Regions from separate parts of the Marinagarivorans sp. genome, predicted to be linked through region 2. Evidence: predicted binding sites of a transcription regulator. Region 2 holds the regulator's gene; each other region holds the start of a gene.
The links. The regulator FliA, encoded in region 2, starts transcription of late flagellar genes. The targets are predictions, from matches to a motif close to TAAAGTTATNNNNNNNNCGGCCGATANCC.

Region 1 (4,217 bases), on a different contig from region 2:
GGAATCTGACGAATAATATCGCCACTGCTAGACTCCACAACTTTAACCACTGTGCGCTCAGATTCATCGTCGATACTGAAGTGTAAGTCGCGCTGTACGGTCTGTACGAACTCATTTGCGGTATCTACCGCATCTTCTAGCGCTTTACTCGCCGCTTCGCGATTGCGCTGAAGTTCAGAGACCTCATTAGCATCCTCCACATCAGAGACTGGGCTGTTTGCCGCCACCAGTTCAGGTTTCGCCGGCTCTATTGATGTTGGCGGTAAACTTTTGCCGCTTTGCTCAACAGGTGCAGTTGAAACAGGTACAGTTGAAACCGGCGCTTTAGACACCACCGGCACTGCCGGTAAACTGGGTCGAATAACACTGATATCATTCATAGAATTACCTCTCTATAACCAGATAAACCGGAGAGTCTCCTCTCCGGTATCCAAACATCCCTGTTACTAAGGGCTTTCGCCCTTTAAGCTTACTGCAGTAGCGACAAGACTTGTTGAGGACGAGAATTCGCCTGAGCCAACATGGCCTGTGAAGCTTGCTGTAGAACTTGCGAACGACTTAATGCTGCCGTTTCCGCCGCGAAATCCGCATCCATAATCCGTGAACGTGCGGCCGATGTATTCTCAGATACGTTGGACAAGTTCGAAATGGTAAAGTCGAGACGGTTACTGACCGCACCCAAATCAGATCGAATGTCGTTCACTGTCTCCAATGCATTATCGATCACGCTGATCGCCTTTTGAGCGTTCGCTGCGGTATCAATACTGATGGATGAAAGCGATGTACCGAATGACCCTTCACCGAGATTATTCGACTCTTTCAAGCCTAGGCGCGCATTATCGAAACCGTCTTTTAATTCAACGCTAATAGGGTTGCCATTTTCGCTGACCAGTTTCAAGCCCGCTTCAGCGGTAAAGGCTGTAGCCGAAGTCATGGTTGCTGTGGCTTCAGCAAAAGTACCTGTCGCAGAAGCCGTAGTAATGGTGGCTTTAGTAACCGATTCAATACCCGTTGAAGAACCAAAGAAAGTATTCGCTGTAGCGTTGCTAATATTAATCGCGCCTTGGTCAGACTCTAGGACAATACTCGTACCCTGTAACCTTGCCGAAACACCGGTTTGGTCTGTAAAGGTATTTAGCTGAGTAACAACATCTTCTGTTGAACCGGTATTCGTCAAAGTCAAACCAACTTGAATACCATTGATCTCAAGGTTGTTGGCAGTAGCAGCACCCGTCGCCACAAAGCTTGTCATATCAATACTGGCCGTTGAATAAGCCTTGGCGGTTACACCAGTCTCATCTGAAACAGCATTAATGTTATCGATTTTACCTTGCAAGCTATCCGTATCGGTATGATCAATTACAGTGCCGTTAATGGTCAGGTCACCGGCGGTAAGCGCTTCATTGGCGCCGGCGGATGTAGCCACCAAACCTACGCCCTCAATAACACCACCGGAATCCATTTCACGAAAACCCAAATTATTCAGGTCGGTCATGGTGCCGGTAGCGCCGCGCTCAATCGTAATATCATCGCCGCTATCAGAGGTTAAAATTAATTTTGCTTGCGCTGCACCATCGGTACCGGTGGTATCTGTGCCCGTAACGGCTATTGTTTGTGCGCCTTCGGCGGACATACTTAATTTGCCATCATCACTAATGGTTGCGCTAACACGACCACCGAAACCTTCATTCACAGCGTCAGCATATTCTTGCAAGCTATCTGTATTTTCAATCTCAATCGACTGGGTCGTACCGTCATTATTCGTCAATGTGACCGTTGAAGCCGCTGTTCCAACAACACCAGTACCTACACTCGACGCTGTTAGCTCTACCGCTGTTTCGGCGGTAATACCATTAACATTGTCATTAATCTTGGTCACTAAATCTTCAACGGTTGAACCCGCTGAAATTGCGCCCACCGCTTGGCCGTTAATCAAAACATCTTGATCCGATAAAGAAACAGTATTGAACGTTGCAGAAATTTCATCACCGACAACATCGGCACTGAGCGAGCCCATGCCCAGGGTATCAGCATCCACCGCACCCACTTCAAAACCCACGGTTTGATCCGCTTGCGCGCCCACCTGAAGATCAATTTTGCCGGTGCTGCCATCTAGAATATTTTGACCGTTAAAAGAAGTCGTTTCCGCAATACGGTCTAATTCCGATACCAGCTGCTGCACCTCTGCATCCAGAGTGGCGCGGTCATTATCACCATAGATGCCGTTAGCCGACTGAATAGACAGTTCGCGCATACGCTGCAAGATGTTGGTGGTTTCAGACAGCGCACCTTCAGCCGTTTGGATCAGCGAAATACCATCATTCGCGTTTCGCACAGCTTGATCCAAGCCTCGGATCTGTGATGTTTGACGGTTTGAAATTGCAAGGCCTGCGGCGTCATCCGCGGCAGAGTTGATTCTGCTACCCGAAGACAAGCGTTCCATTGCAGTGTCAACGCCCATACCTGCTTTGTTCAGCTGACGCTGTGCATTCAGAGATGATACGTTGGTATTGATATAAAGTGGCATGGTAGCCTCCTCACCGATAGTCTCTCGAGTGCAGAGATCTACACTCATTCAATTTGAAGATGCTCTTATTGAGCGCTTCTAACCAACTTTTCGGCCTGGAGGCAAATAACTTTAACTTTTTTTACACAAAAATATGCCGCTACGCTAGCGCGAGCAGCCTAAGTGCATTTTTTAGTGCTGTACAACACCCTGGAAGCCCCTACTTATAGCGGCTGAAGCCAACTAGCCGTGGCATGAGATGCTGAACCTAAAGATAAAAGAAACAAGCGCCGACTTCGCCAGCGCCCCCTGTTTTTGATCGTCTCCCTCGGCGCCACATTCCTTGTCATAACACAATCCTCACACATTGCTTTCCTTAATAACCTTCCGGTGGCAACCACGGCTGACTCCATCAGCACGTATTACTACCCACGTCCAAAAATGTCTATAAAACCTGAAATAATCAATACCGCTCTACCCCAAAACTTCATGCTGCATCTATATACCTGTAGGTTTCTATTAACCTTGTAGTAACTGCAGTACTTGCTGCGATGCCGCGTTAGCTTGCGCTAGCATGGCTTGCGATGCCTGCTGCAAGACTTGCGCCCGACTCAGTGCCGCTGTTTCGGCCGCAAAATCGGCATCCATAATCCGTGACTTAGCCGCCGAGGTATTTTCAGAGACCACAAGTAAATTATTAATGGTGAAGTCGAGCCGGTTATTCACCGCACCCAGCTGTGATCGCACATCGTTAATCGAATCTAACGCATTATCCACAACACCAATGGCTTTCTGTGCTTTGGATACCGTATCGACACTCACACTGGAAAGCGCCGTACCGAAACGCCCCCCCGCGGTTGAGTTCGCCTCAATTAACCCTAATGTTTGCGAATCCGCGTTATCTCCAAGCTCAATACTGATCGGCTGATCATTGGTAGAAACCAATTTTAAACCGGCCTCAACCACGAGTGTCATCCCCGAGGTTGCCGCCACGCTGGAGTTAATCAAAGTGCCCGCACTTGATGTAATGTATGACTGGAAATTCGCCCCGGCTAATGCGGTACCACTGGCGATAATACTGTTAGCCGTAGGGCTCGTAATATTAATAGAGCCCTGATCAGATTCCAGCATAATGCGCGTACCCGACAAGCTTGCAGTAATGCCGGTTAAATCCGTATTGGCATTAAAACCATCGACAATATCGGATGCTGTCGAATTGCCAGAAAGGCCTAAGTCTATCGTCACACCATTGATCGTAAGGTTATCCGAAGCCGCCGAGACCAGTGTTAAATCGGCTGTACTAATATCGATAGATAGAGAGGCAAAAGCTTGCGCAACCACGCCACTCTCGTCGCTTTGCTCATTAATGGCATTCACTTTCCCTTGTAAACTATCCGTATCGTCATTATCAATAACAACGCCATTAATGGTTAAATCACCCACATTCCAGGACTGTGCCGCACCGGTAGCACCTAAGCCAACACCTTTAACGACACCGGCTTCATCACTTTCACGGAAACCCAAATCCTGTAAATCTTCGAGCGTGCCGGTCGCACCGCGCGATACCGTTATAGGATCACCATGTTGCGATGTGAGAATAATTTGACCATAAGCTTCGTCGGTTATTGCCGCTGCACCATCGTAGGTGTTAAAGCCTGTTGCCCGCTCAATAATCTCCGCTGCCGCATTAGAGGACCCCGTCGCATCAACC
Region 2 (4,217 bases):
CTTAGGCGAATTATCGTCACGCGTGATGCCTGTGACAGCTTCAACTTTACCCGCGATACGCATTAGGTTGACTAATTCATTTTCAACATCGGTGACTAGACCAATTACTTTTTTAAGCACCTGGCCGGTTAAATCTTGAAAACCTTGCTCTAGAATAATGGCCTGTAGGTTTTCATTGAGTTCGTCGGCGCCTAATGTCATTTGCAATAGAAACCCATCAATCCGACCGTAGAGCTCGGCAAACTCTTCTTTACTCACTTCACGGCGCCGCAATTTATCCCATTCTTCTTTTAGAGTTTTTGCTTCGCACCCCAAATTTAATGCGATGGGAGCAGCAGCCTCCACGCGATCCATCGTTTTTTCAGCAGCATCCTGTGTCATCTTTATGACATAGTTCAAACGATCAGAAACATCTTGCATTTCGCTATCGTTACTTCCGACACTGGTTTTTTGAACGTCTGAATCTACGTTGAAATTAACAATCGCGCTGTGTAATGCACGCGTTAATTGACCGACAGAATTAAATAAATGTTCATCGCGGGAATCCATTATGGATCGAATAACCGCCGAGGCTTCTTCGTAATCATCTTTTTGCAGCTGCTCCACAAGTATCGCCGATCGGTCTTTTAATTCCCCGAGGAAGCGTTCGTTGTGATGCCAGTTATCTGTTGATTCCATATTTTAACGCCTTACAAGCAATAGAAACTAACCCCTAAGGACTAGCCCACGCGTTCAAAGATTTTGTCGATTTTTTCTTTGAGCACCTGCGCTGTAAACGGCTTAACCACATAACCGTTTACCCCAGCTTGTGCGGCTTCAATAATTTGATCCCGCTTAGCTTCAGCCGTCACCATTAAAACAGGCAGCGTGACGAGTCGTTCATCCGCGCGTACGTGCTTTAAAAGTTCTATGCCCGTCATGCCCGGCATATTCCAATCGGTGACGAGAAAATCAAAATCGCCACTTTTTAACATTGGCAATGCCGTTGCACCATCATCCGCTTCCTGCGTATTGGTGAAGCCTAAGTCCCTAAGAAGATTTTTAATAATCCTGCGCATTGTTGAAAAATCATCAACGATTAGGATTTTCATATTCTTGTCCAATGCAACCTCCGCAAACGGAATACCCTGAGTTTTAATTAACGGTTGGAGCCTTCAATCATGTTCCGCCCAAACATCTGGCAGTTCATAAACAAAAGCGATAAATCCGTGTTAAGTAACCGTAAGTCTAGCTCGTCAACTGCAGCTAGCCAGTTTTCCTTGTAATTTAGTCGAGGAGAAATGAAAGTCCGTAAGAAAGGCACCAAAAATACAATTCACATCGACATAATTTGTTCAAGAAGAAGACTTTTTAAGAGGGGTAATCGTGCTTTTTTGTGGCTTTGGCGTAATTCAGAAAATAGAGAGGACGGTTACTGTCGCTGCCAGTCACTCATGCGCGAACGGATACGCATGGCGGTTTGGCTAAGTATCTGGCTTACCCGGGATTCGCTGACCCCCAAGACTTCACCAATTTCTTTAAGGTTTAACTCTTGTTCGTAATATAAGCTGAGCACCATTTGCTCTCGCTCTTTCAAGCCTGAAATCACTTGTGTTAACGCCGCCTTTAGAGCCTGTTTCTGTGCCGTATCCGCAGGGTTTTGATGCTGACGAGAGTCTTCGGAGGTGAGTAATTCGTCTCCCTCCTCATCAAAAGTATCTTCATAGCTGAATAATTTAGTGCTGGCGCAATCCTGAGCCATGCTGTGGTATTCGTCCAAGCTCACTTCAAGTACGTTGGCGACTTGAACATCGGTCGCATCTGAACCGGTCTGCGCTTCTATTTTTAAAATAGCTTCGTTGATTCGTCTTGAATTACGGTGCACCGACCGCGGAGCCCAATCACCCCGCCGCATCTCATCCACAATTGCACCGCGAATGCGAATACCGGCATAGGTTTCAAAAACGGCGCCTTTATCATCTTGAAATTTCTGTGCTGCCTCAAGCAACCCCACCATACCTGCTTGAATTAAGTCGTCGACTTGAACCGAGGCCGGCATACGCGCCACCATATGGTAGGCAATACGCTTAACAAGGTAGGCGTAATCCTCTACGTTGATGTCGCGTTTGACTTGCGCTGGCGAGTACATAGGAGCCCCTAAACCCACTAATTCTGGCCGCTCACAGAAAGCAGGCGCTCGAAAAAGAATTCTAAGTGTCCTTTTGCATTGCGCTGTACCGGCAATTGATCCAGTTTTTGAGCCACGATACGAATCGCTTGCGATGCTTTAGTGCGCGGCGCAAATTCTAAAACGGGTTTGCGGGCCTGTACCGCTTTGCGTAAGTTTTCATCAAAAGGGATAGCGCCAATATATTGAATAGATGCATCTAGGAAGCGCTCGCAAACGCTATTTAGCTTGCCAAATAAACGCTGCCCCTCGGCGACGGTACGGCACATATTAGCCACGACTCTAAAACGTGTAACGCCATGCTCCTTATTCAGGACCTTCATTAGCGCGTAGGCATCGGTAATAGAAGAAGGCTCGTCGCAAACCACAACAACAACCTCTTGTGCGGCGCGAACAAAACTAATAACGGTATCGGAAATACCCGCCGCCGTATCGACAATCAAGACGTCCATCTGGTCGGCAATTTGACTAAAGGCATGGATAATACCGGCATGTTCTGCAGGCGATAACGATGCCATCTTCTGCACACCTGAAGAAGCTGGAATTATTTTTAAACCGCTGGGGCCATGCAACATCACTTGCTGTAGGGTGCGCTTACCACTTAATACATCGGACAAATTGAACTGGGCATTCAAACCCAAGAGTAAATCGACATTGGCCAAGCCTAAGTCAGCATCCATAAGTACCACTCGCCTACGCATTTCGGCTAAAGCGATGCCTAAGTTCACCGATAGATTGGTTTTGCCTACGCCACCTTTGCCGCCAGTTACAGCGATTACTTTTACGGGATGATTACTCATAAACTCGACATCCTTAAGACCAATTACGACCCTGCAACAAGGCCGACTTAACAAAAAAAACAACGTGCCTCATAAAGTATAGAGGCTACTTATGCGCTTGCACGGCCGTACATCAGTTAGCTGATAACGTCTGACGACTGTTGTCATACTGGCGAGCCAATTTTACGGCTTGCGCGACTAAGTCACTCGATGAGACCACATGGATATCATCGGGAATTTCTTGGCCTGCAGCAGAATACAACACCGGTACTTCGTGGCTGCAAACAGCGCCAAAGGCCTCTCCCAAACTTGCGCACTCATCCAGCTTAGTAAATATGCAACCGCGTAAGGGGCTACTGCTGTAGGCATGCAAAGAAGCTTTAAGTATTTGCTGCTGACTATTAGCCGCCAAAACCAAAATACGTTGTAGCCCAGAACAAGCATCGATCAGCGATTCCTGCTCTATTTGCTTTGGGTCGCCCTGGCGGAATCCCGCCGTATCAACCAGCACCAACTCATACTGCTTAAGGCTAGATAGCACCGCATTGAGTTGGTGCTCCCCTTCAATAGAACGAACAGGTACCTGCAAAATACGACCTAAAGCTTTGAGCTGATCGTGGGCGCCCACGCGATAGGTATCAGTCGTCACAATCGCGACTTTGCCACGACCATGATTAAGTACATAACGCGCCGCTAACTTCGCCACAGTTGTCGTTTTGCCAACCCCGGTTGGACCGACGAATGCAAAAGTGCCGCCTTGCTCAATAGGGTCTCTAGCGTCGATAGGAAGCCTGCGCGCTAACATAGCGAGCGCTTTGCGCCAGCAATTTGGCAGGCGTTCATTATCGTCGGCACACACTAATAAGCTTTTTACTAATGCCGGCGACAAACCTAATTGATCCAACTGCGCAGCAAGCTGTCGCGCGCGACCGGTTAAGAGGTTTGACTCTGCGCGTGGAGCATATTGTTTTTGCCAGACTTGCTCTTCCAATAGCATGCGCATTTCGGCAATTTCGTCGTACAGGCTATGCAATTGTTTATTTTGCTCTGCCGTATGATCATCATCTAAACCACGCGCTTTAACTTGCTGGGCAAAACTGGCCACTTGTCGATTTTGCGACATCTCGGGAATCGAAAATGGATCGGCAACATTCTGTTTGGGCGCTGTAGGTTTGAGCGGTAAATCGTAGTCTTCATCGGTAATATCTATTGCCGAAGCCGCCTGCCCTTTGGCCGCCAACATTCGCTCGTGCGCGGCTTGTATTTCATTC
Region 3 (4,217 bases), on a different contig from region 2:
AGCAACGAAGGTAAGGATGTCGATATCAAGCATTAGTGGATGAAATATTGTTTCCTTGCCCCTTAATAGGTTGTTGAGCGCACACACAACCACAAGAAACATTTAGGCTCGGTACTGGTCGCTACCTGTGTTGAAGCCGCATCAGTATCACTGGTTATTTCGGCCGAGGTGATTTTACCGTTACCGTCTAAATCAAAGGCACCAAAAGCCCCATAATATTGAATATACTCTTCATCGGTAAGCTTGCCGTCAGCATTGGCGTCTAACTTAGAAAAGCGCGCACGTACAATTAGCGCCCTCTTCTTTGCATCCAGTAATGCATACTCTTGCATACTCACCTGCCCATCGCCGTTATCATCCATATGGCTAAACATTTTTTCACGCTTCTGGCTAATTTCATCCACCGAAATAATACTATCGCCATTGGTATCGTATTTTGCCATTAACCACTGCTCTGTTTGCTTGCTCGCAGCATCTCGGTCATCGGCCGAAGACGCTGTGCTCCAAGCGATTGCCAGCAATAGCACCAACAAGACACTAAACTTAAAGCCCAGTGCTAAGCCTCGATGTCGAGATGTTCGTGCATGGAAAGGTAATTCCCACTCCAAGGGTAATGTGCTGCGCGAGAAAACAGAGGCTGCCGTCGATTGGCGTATAAAAGGTAAAAGCAGAAACGATTTGAGAGTGAAGCGAAAATTAGACATCAGTACAACCCACAACAATAGACTACAGCTTGATTGTAATGGGTTATACCGGTCAATACATGACAAAAGTCATACTTTATGCTGATAATTTAATTTATTTGGCACTTAAGAACCAGATTCGGCGTTTTTTTCCTCTCTGACTTGACGTCATTTTCACCACAAGCTGCATTATTTGTAACTATTCAGCCATGCTCAGATAGGCCGGCAAATTGATCATTTTCTGGGCCGCTCAAGCCATCCCTGGGCGCTATGCAAGCGCTCCCGACGCTTGAATGCCCAGAAAACAATCAATTCGCCTTTTAGGTCGGCATTATTTTTAACCCACCTGAATAGTTACCATTACTTCAACATCAAAGCAACGATCGACGATGATACCAACCTACCGGTTTAGCATGCTTTTCAACATCATTCTCCACACCTAAAATTAACGAGAACAATGCCATCCTAACCAACACTCCATTATCCGCCTGTCGAAAAATCGCTAAGTTAGGGTTTTGATTAAGGTCGTTATCGAGCTCATTGGCATCAGCACGCGAGTCGCGAGGTAACGGATGCATAATGACGGTATTAGGCTCGCAGTACTGCGTATAAATCGCTTGATTCAAACGAAAACGTCCGCGATAAAGATCGGCTTCTTCTTTACTGCTAAAGCGCTCTTCTTGAATCCGTGTTGAATACACAATATCAACATCGCGAATACTGTTGGATAGGTCCGACGAGATCGTGACGCGGTGCCCCGCCTCGCGTAAATGTTCAATGTATTTCTCTGGCATCGCCAGCTCGTCAGGCGAGACCAAAACAACCTGAACCTCTTTAAATAGGGCCAGTAAACGGCACAAGGAATGCACGGTACGACCATGTTTCAAATCACCGATCATGGCAATGCGTAAACTATCGAGAGAGCGACCCTTATCCTCTAATTCCTTACGGATAGTATAAAGATCTAGCAACGCTTGACTCGGATGCTCATTAGCACCATCACCACCGTTAATTACGGGCACACGGCTCGCCTCGGCGAATTCAGCCACAGAGCCAGGCTCTGGATGGCGCATGCAAATCACATCGCTGTAACCGGATAACACGCGTGCGGTATCGTACAGAGACTCCCCTTTTGCGATTGCAGAGCTTTGGAAACCTGTGGTTTCACGAACATTTCCGCCCAGCAGGTTAAACGCACAACCAAAGCTTACCCGTGTTCGCGTGCTGGGTTCAAAAAACATATTACCCAGAATGGCGCCCTCTAACACACGCGTAACCTTGGCCCGCGAAGCGTAAGGTACCATCGAGTCTGCAACGCCAAATACACGTTCGATATCGCACCGCTCAAACTGATCAACCGATAACACATGAGAACCTAAAAACTGCATGGCAAACCCTCTATAGAACAGTAATAGCAAATACGCTGAGCACAATCTCGGCGTATTTTAGCCTCGAGTTCGATTAGCGCAAGGGGATGACAGGAATTTAGATCGACATGCAACCTGCCGGCTGACGCAAAAACAGCCTTGTTGATACTGGCGACAAGCCACCCACCTGTTGACTCAAGCGACATAAGGGGCGAGGCAATAATAGTTTGTCCAATTAGGCGAGGGCTCCTGCTTTCTCAGCAAGGCGCTCGAAGGGGCGCATGCCGGGGCCTATAGGACATAGGTCATTAGGGTAACGCATCGGGGCAGGAGCCCCTTATTAGACATTGCAGGAGCATAATGTCGTGGAGCAGTTACCGAGGCATGTAACGCTTTGAGCAACGCTGCTGAGGAGGCAAGAGGCAAGTATTATTGGATAAAGTATTTTTTTCCTCGGCCCTAAACCAACAACACACTATTGATTTCCCCAAAAAGCGTACAGAGTTGCGCAACACCAGCTACTCTTAAAAGGACACCAACACATCGATTCACGACTACGAGACTGACTGTGACCGCCGAGAGCCCAAAACACCTCATAAAATACGTCAGCGCTGACGCAGGCCTCGCCATACTTCGCTCACAAAGCTTGCTATGGAGTAGCCCCAATCATTATTCATCTCCTTTTGAGATGAATGGTAAATGCGCCATTCCATTTAGCAGCAAAGAACTACTTGATGCTGCCGTGAAGCTATCAACTTCACTTATTTTCAGTGATGAAAAACCAAAAGGCGACACTCCGCTAATAACAGCCATTAACCGATGGCGCGATGAGGGCCGTTTTAATTCACCGCAGGAAGCTGAAAACGTATTAAAAGATCTACTCAACCGAATGGTCTCGCAGAAAGAAGAGCAGCTACATGCCTCTTTACAAAAGTGGCAAATGTTTGTTGAATCGGTACGTACCTGCTGTTTTTGTGCATCGCCAGATCTACCGACGGCCTGGGATAGATTTGCGGACCAGCATAAAGGCATCGCCATTAGCGTAATACCCGATGCCGAGAATGGCTTAGAGCAGGTTCAGCGCGTGCAATACACCAACGAGCGCCCACAACTAACTACCCTTAAAGAACAACTCAATCAGCTACTCTATAACCTGGCCGTTAACCCAAGCCAACGCTTCCCTAAAAACCTACTATCAAAGCCCAGCTTTTTATCGGAAGAGCGCGAATGGCGAGCATTAATGCCAAAAAACGCATCATTTAGAAAAACAGACGACCCCTGTAGGGATGAAAAAATGTTAACCAAAGGTAGTATACGAGCCGTGTACCTTGGTATTAACAGCGATGAAGCTACGCGAAATGCCGTTAAAGCCGCATGCAGCAGCTTGGACAAGCCCCCCAAGCTTTATCAAATCGCTATTGCTAAGAGTCACTTCAAACTAGAGGCCGCGCCCATTCCTTGAAGCACTTGTTTAGCTTTACCTTGATTTACTTTGCTTTGTTTTGCTTTGTTTTGCTTAAACAGTTTCAGAAGTCGCTTTAACGCTAAGGGGGTTCGCCTGCCAACCTTCGGTAGAATTACGGTACATCACCTGGCACGCCATGTTCTGAGGATAATCAGGATTTTCAATTTTTTCTATTTTATCGATCAACTTATTCGCAGCTACTTCCGCCATTCGACGATTTGGCTGCTTAACTGACGTGAGTGCTGGCCACGACTGGCTCGCTAACGGCGAATCATCATACCCCGCGATAGCCAATGCTTGAGGGACCTGAATATTGAGGTCGTGTGCTACCGAAAGCACTCCTGCCGCCATATCATCATTGCTGCAAAAAATCGCCGTTGGACGAATCGGCATTTGCAATAGGACTTTTCCAGCAGCAACCCCGGAACTGAACTCGTAAGTACCATCCATAACATAGAGTTCGTCAAGCGCTAAGCCATGGCTCAGTAAGGCGCGCTTATAACCTTCATAACGCGTAATTGTAGACAAACAATCAGGGTTTCCGCGAACAAAGGCAATTGTTTTATGTCCTTGCTGAATGAGGTGGCTGGTCAGATCGAACGCTGCTTGCTCGTCATCACACAAAATCTCAGAAAAACCATCGTATTCTTCTCGCGGCGTAATCCGGACATAAGGCTTCCCTAAGCGCTTCATTAATGAGGT
Region 4 (4,217 bases), on a different contig from region 2:
ATTGGAATCTTTTTTTATTTTTTGGGTGCAGAAATTAAAATCGTAGCGTCATTAGGTTGCACTATTTTAGTGAAGGCTTGATTGTGCTGAGGTCAACTTGCAGTCTTAATGAGTGTAAAGGATAGAGCGGGGGCGTATTTTATACGCCAAGTGCGCGGAGAATTCGGTTAAAGCCTGTAGGGGGGCGACTAACAATAAGAACGGAGACATTATCACGTCCGCCATTATCTAGCGCGGCTTGCACTAAAGATTCAACGGCAGATGGGATTTCAGTGTGTGCACTTAAAATGTCGCAAATGGCTTGATCTCCGACGGCGTCTGTCAAGCCATCGCTGCACAGAAGGAGCCAGTCACCCTTGCGCCATTCCCTGTCAACGGTTTCAACATTAACACTGGCGAGCTCTAGTGAGCCTAAGCATTGCGTGATTACGTTGCGTTCGGGGTGAGTATTTAGTTCTTTTGCTGTAATCGCGCCAGCCTGATAAAGCATCTGGACGTAAGAATGGTCAGTCGTGAGCTGTTCCAGTTGACGACCAAGTTGGCTGTGTGTCCATAGGTAAGCGCGACTATCGCCAACCCAGGCAACTTGATATTGTGTTCCGCTGGATTGTACTGCAACGATGGTGGAGCCCATGCCGCGGTACTGAGGTTGTTCAGTGGCCTCATCTAGCACAGCTTTGTGGGCGCGCTGAATGGCCTCACTTAAGCTTGCGCCAGCTTCTATGGACTCTTCGATCGTATTATTGGCGACGGCACTGGCAACTTCACCGGAAGCGTGACCTCCCATACCATCTGCCACAGCCCAAAGTTTAAGCGAAGGGCTTGCAAGTAGGGCGTCCTCATTATTATTTCGGACTAAACCAACATCGGTTTTGGCATTGTAATAGGGTAGCGGCATGCGTTGAGGTTGCGACAGAGAAGCGCTTAAGTCCAGTTGTTATCTTATTAGACGGAGCCTAAACCAAAAAAGTGGACTTGTCAGTCGAAAAATAAAAGAATGTGATCTTGCTGGTGGTATTTACAGGTGTTTGGTATAAAGTCGACTACACAGCAAAAAGACTGGGTTAGGAAATAATAAGATTATGCTTCAGTTGCGTTTTACGAATTCAGCAAAGCCAGCCATGTGGCTGGTCGCACCGAAATATAGCTTTGGTGCCCAACATGATTGCGATTGTGTGCTTGCCCAGGCGGGGGTTGTTCCTCATCATGCCGATATTATTGTTGAAGGCGAGGCGGTCTCTTTGGTTCGCATTGACAGCAGCGCTGTCATTCAGGTTAACGGTCATACTGTGGCCGCAAGCCAAATTTTGAAACCCGGAGACTCAATTCTTATGGGGGACGCAGAGCTAGCAATTGCTGATCCCAAAAAAGAAGGTCCCAAAAAGGGCTTTTCAGATAAGACGAACCTGCGCGTAGCTTTGAATTTAAAAAGTACGCCCGAAGGGCAGAGTGAAGCGCTTTGGCACCTACGGCCTCTCAATACCACGCTAGCCAATAGCGAAGGCTTTGATCTGTTTGGGGCTATGTTATTGGGTCGTTCAAAAGAGTGCGATATTTGTATTCCCGCTTCGCACTTATCTCGCAAGCATGCCAAGTTTATTGTGTCAGACGCTGGAGGCTTGACCGTAGAAGATTTAGGCTCTTCAAATGGTACTTTTATCAATGGCGCTAGAATAGAGCGGATATCATTGCATCATGGCGATGAGGTGAGCTTCGATACGTTGCGTTTTCGCGTAGAGGCTGCAAGCAATGTTGAAGATGTAACAACACTGAGGGCTGCGCTGGATGAAACCCAGATCCGGCAAGCCGTAACTCCTCAGCATATTGAGCGACAAAAAAAATCGGGCGCCAATCGCAAGTCTCCCCCTGTGCGACCTAGGCTGAGCAACGCCCGCTCTAGCTCTCATGATGATTCTTCGATCGGCGATACAGTTAAACTATTACTGGGTGCGGGCACCGTGATTGGCGTTGTCGCATGGCTAGCGTGGTTTTTATTGACATAAAGTATTATTTGGTCTGTAAATCCTTTGGTGTATAGCCACTAATTATTAAAATTTATTGAATGACGGCCGTTAACTAGGCATAACCTGCTTTAGGAGGCCGTCATGAATATCACACCAAATCATCAATCCTTAGTTTCTCGCCAACTTGGCGTTAATGTTTCTAACTCCCCAAAGAGCAAGGATGATGATGCGGCTGCAGCGAAGCCTGCGCAATCAACGGATGTCCAGCATTCCTCTATTCGTGTATCGCTTAGCCAAGCTTCAATTGAGGCTTCTCGCGTTAGCGAAACAAATGCGATATCACCTACTCAAACTGAAAAGCCCGCAAACAATCCTTTCGCCAACAATATACTCAATGCTATTAATGGCCAGCTTGCTGTGGATGTCGCTGATGGTGCCAATCAAGAGGAATTGCAGTCTCGTTTAGAGGCTGGCTTAAGCGGTTTTTTGAGCGGTTTCAATGAGGCATTTGAGCAACTGTCTGCATTATCAGAGTTTTCGGGTGATATTCGGGCCGATGTCCTTGATACAAAAAGTCAAGTGCTTGCAGGCTTGGCCGAGAGTGCCGAGCAGCTCGGCTTAGACCCCAGCGCCATAGTCCAAGCACAAAAAGAACTCGATACGCAGCTATCAGAACAGGGAGCCCGCCCGGAACAACCCGAAACGCAGGTGTTGAGTACCGGTGGAGCGCAACTCGAGTCATTTAATGCCTTTAGCGCGAGTCAAAATACTTTCACGTTTGAGCTAGAAACGGCTGATGGGGATAAAATTCAAATTCTAGTGGATTCCCTCAAGGCAGCTCAGCTTCAAGTGGACGATAAGGACGCATCGGGTCAAATAGCACAGAAAAATCAATTTGAATTTACCGTGGAAGGCGAGCTAGACAGTGACGAGCTAAAAGCTATTAATGATTTATTGAATCAAGTGAATGCTGTAAGTGAAAGCTTTTTTGGCGGTAATGTTGAGCAGGCTTTTGATCAGGCTTTAAATATGGGATTCAATAGTGAAGAGATTCAAAGCTTTTCTCTAAAGCTAACGCAAACAAGCTTTACCCAAGTGCAAAGTACATACGGAGCGGATACCGCTTATAGGCCCGAGGGCGAGCAAGGCCCTGCAGAACCCAGCAAGAATCTAGTGCATGTGGGTCATTTTTTGCAAGAGCTTGAAAAGGCGAATTTATTGGCAGAACAAATGGGGCAGCAGCTAAGTTTAGTGACTGAACTTGCCGATCAAATAAGTAATGCAAAGGGTACTGGTCAGGCAAGCATTTCAGATTTTGTTAATCGCTTAGGGGCTTAGTTTAAGGTCTAGTTTAGGGCATGCTTTAGGTAATAGTTTAGAGAATAATCTTTTGCTAGGAGTGGTCAATAAAAGAAAGCCCTGCTATAGGGCATCTTTTATTGCGCACTATGAATTGTGTTTACACGGTAGCGCCAATACGCCACGGGTTAAATTCGTTAATGCCGTAGCCTAGATTTTCGCTTTTAGGTGCCTTGCCTGAAGCTACGGCAAGTATTTCATTAAAGATATGAAGTCCGCATTCGGCTACGCTTTGTTGGCCGCTAATAATCTCGCCGCAATTGATGTCGATATCCTCACCCATTTGTTCATACAGCGCATTATTGCTTCCGAGTTTGATGCACGGTACAGGCTTAAACCCAAAGGCCGAGCCACGCCCAGTGGTGAAGCAAATTATATTGGCGCCTGATGCAACTTGGCCTGTGACAGAGACTGGATCAAAGCCAGGGCTATCCATAAAAACCAAGCCTTTGGCTACGGCAGGTTCGCCATATAAATACACGGCTTGCAGTGCCGTTGTACCGCTTTTAGATTGTGCCCCCAGAGACTTTTCGGCGATAGTGGTTAGGCCGCCTAATTTGTTTCCCGGGGAGGGGTTGTTGTTTAGCTCAAAGCCGTTACTTTGTGTGTAGTCTTCCCACCATTTAATTCTATCCAGAACATCATTAGCTACGGCAGGCGAAACAGCGCGTTGTGTTAACAGGTGCTCTGCGCCATAAATTTCGGGGGTTTCTGAATAAATTACGGTGGCGCCCTGGGCTACTAGTAAATCGGCAGCGGCGCCCAGCGCTGGATTAGCCGTTACGCCAGAAAATGCATCGGAACCGCCGCACTGCAAAGCTACCGTTAAATGGTGTGCTGGTACTGGGGTTCGGGTATCGGTATTCGCCTCTGCCAGCAGGGACTTTACGATAT

Region 1: AC3A8L_RS08210 (flagellin N-terminal helical domain-containing protein) is a predicted target of FliA. The motif match lies at 2,613-2,641, and genes of this name have one in related genera.
Region 3: AC3A8L_RS15835 (DUF2971 domain-containing protein) is a predicted target of FliA. The motif match lies at 2,488-2,516, and genes of this name have one in related genera.
Region 4: AC3A8L_RS00885 (DUF5610 domain-containing protein) is a predicted target of FliA. The motif match lies at 2,050-2,078, and genes of this name have one in related genera.

What each region holds. Positions count from the first base shown of each region.
Region 1 covers NZ_CEXWTU010000052.1:17,613-21,829, reverse strand. Annotated here, with positions in the region: gene AC3A8L_RS08215 (flagellar protein FlaG) at 1-380, opposite strand, end outside; gene AC3A8L_RS08210 (flagellin N-terminal helical domain-containing protein) at 470-2,527, opposite strand; gene AC3A8L_RS08205 (flagellin N-terminal helical domain-containing protein) at 3,026-4,217, opposite strand, start outside.
Region 2 covers NZ_CEXWTU010000012.1:35,197-39,413, forward strand. Annotated here, with positions in the region: gene AC3A8L_RS02985 (protein phosphatase CheZ) at 1-678, opposite strand, end outside; gene cheY (chemotaxis response regulator CheY) at 720-1,103, opposite strand; gene AC3A8L_RS02995 (RNA polymerase sigma factor FliA) at 1,412-2,128, opposite strand; gene AC3A8L_RS03000 (MinD/ParA family protein) at 2,146-2,967, opposite strand; gene flhF (flagellar biosynthesis GTPase FlhF) at 3,080-4,217, opposite strand, start outside.
Region 3 covers NZ_CEXWTU010000175.1:107-4,323, forward strand. Annotated here, with positions in the region: gene AC3A8L_RS15825 (EF-hand domain-containing protein) at 63-704, opposite strand; gene AC3A8L_RS15830 (aspartate carbamoyltransferase) at 1,055-2,071, opposite strand; gene AC3A8L_RS15835 (DUF2971 domain-containing protein) at 2,619-3,512, shown strand; gene AC3A8L_RS15840 (LacI family DNA-binding transcriptional regulator) at 3,567-4,217, opposite strand, start outside.
Region 4 covers NZ_CEXWTU010000003.1:51,081-55,297, forward strand. Annotated here, with positions in the region: gene AC3A8L_RS00875 (Stp1/IreP family PP2C-type Ser/Thr phosphatase) at 140-898, opposite strand; gene AC3A8L_RS00880 (FHA domain-containing protein) at 1,083-2,003, shown strand; gene AC3A8L_RS00885 (DUF5610 domain-containing protein) at 2,106-3,302, shown strand; gene AC3A8L_RS00890 (UxaA family hydrolase) at 3,424-4,217, opposite strand, start outside.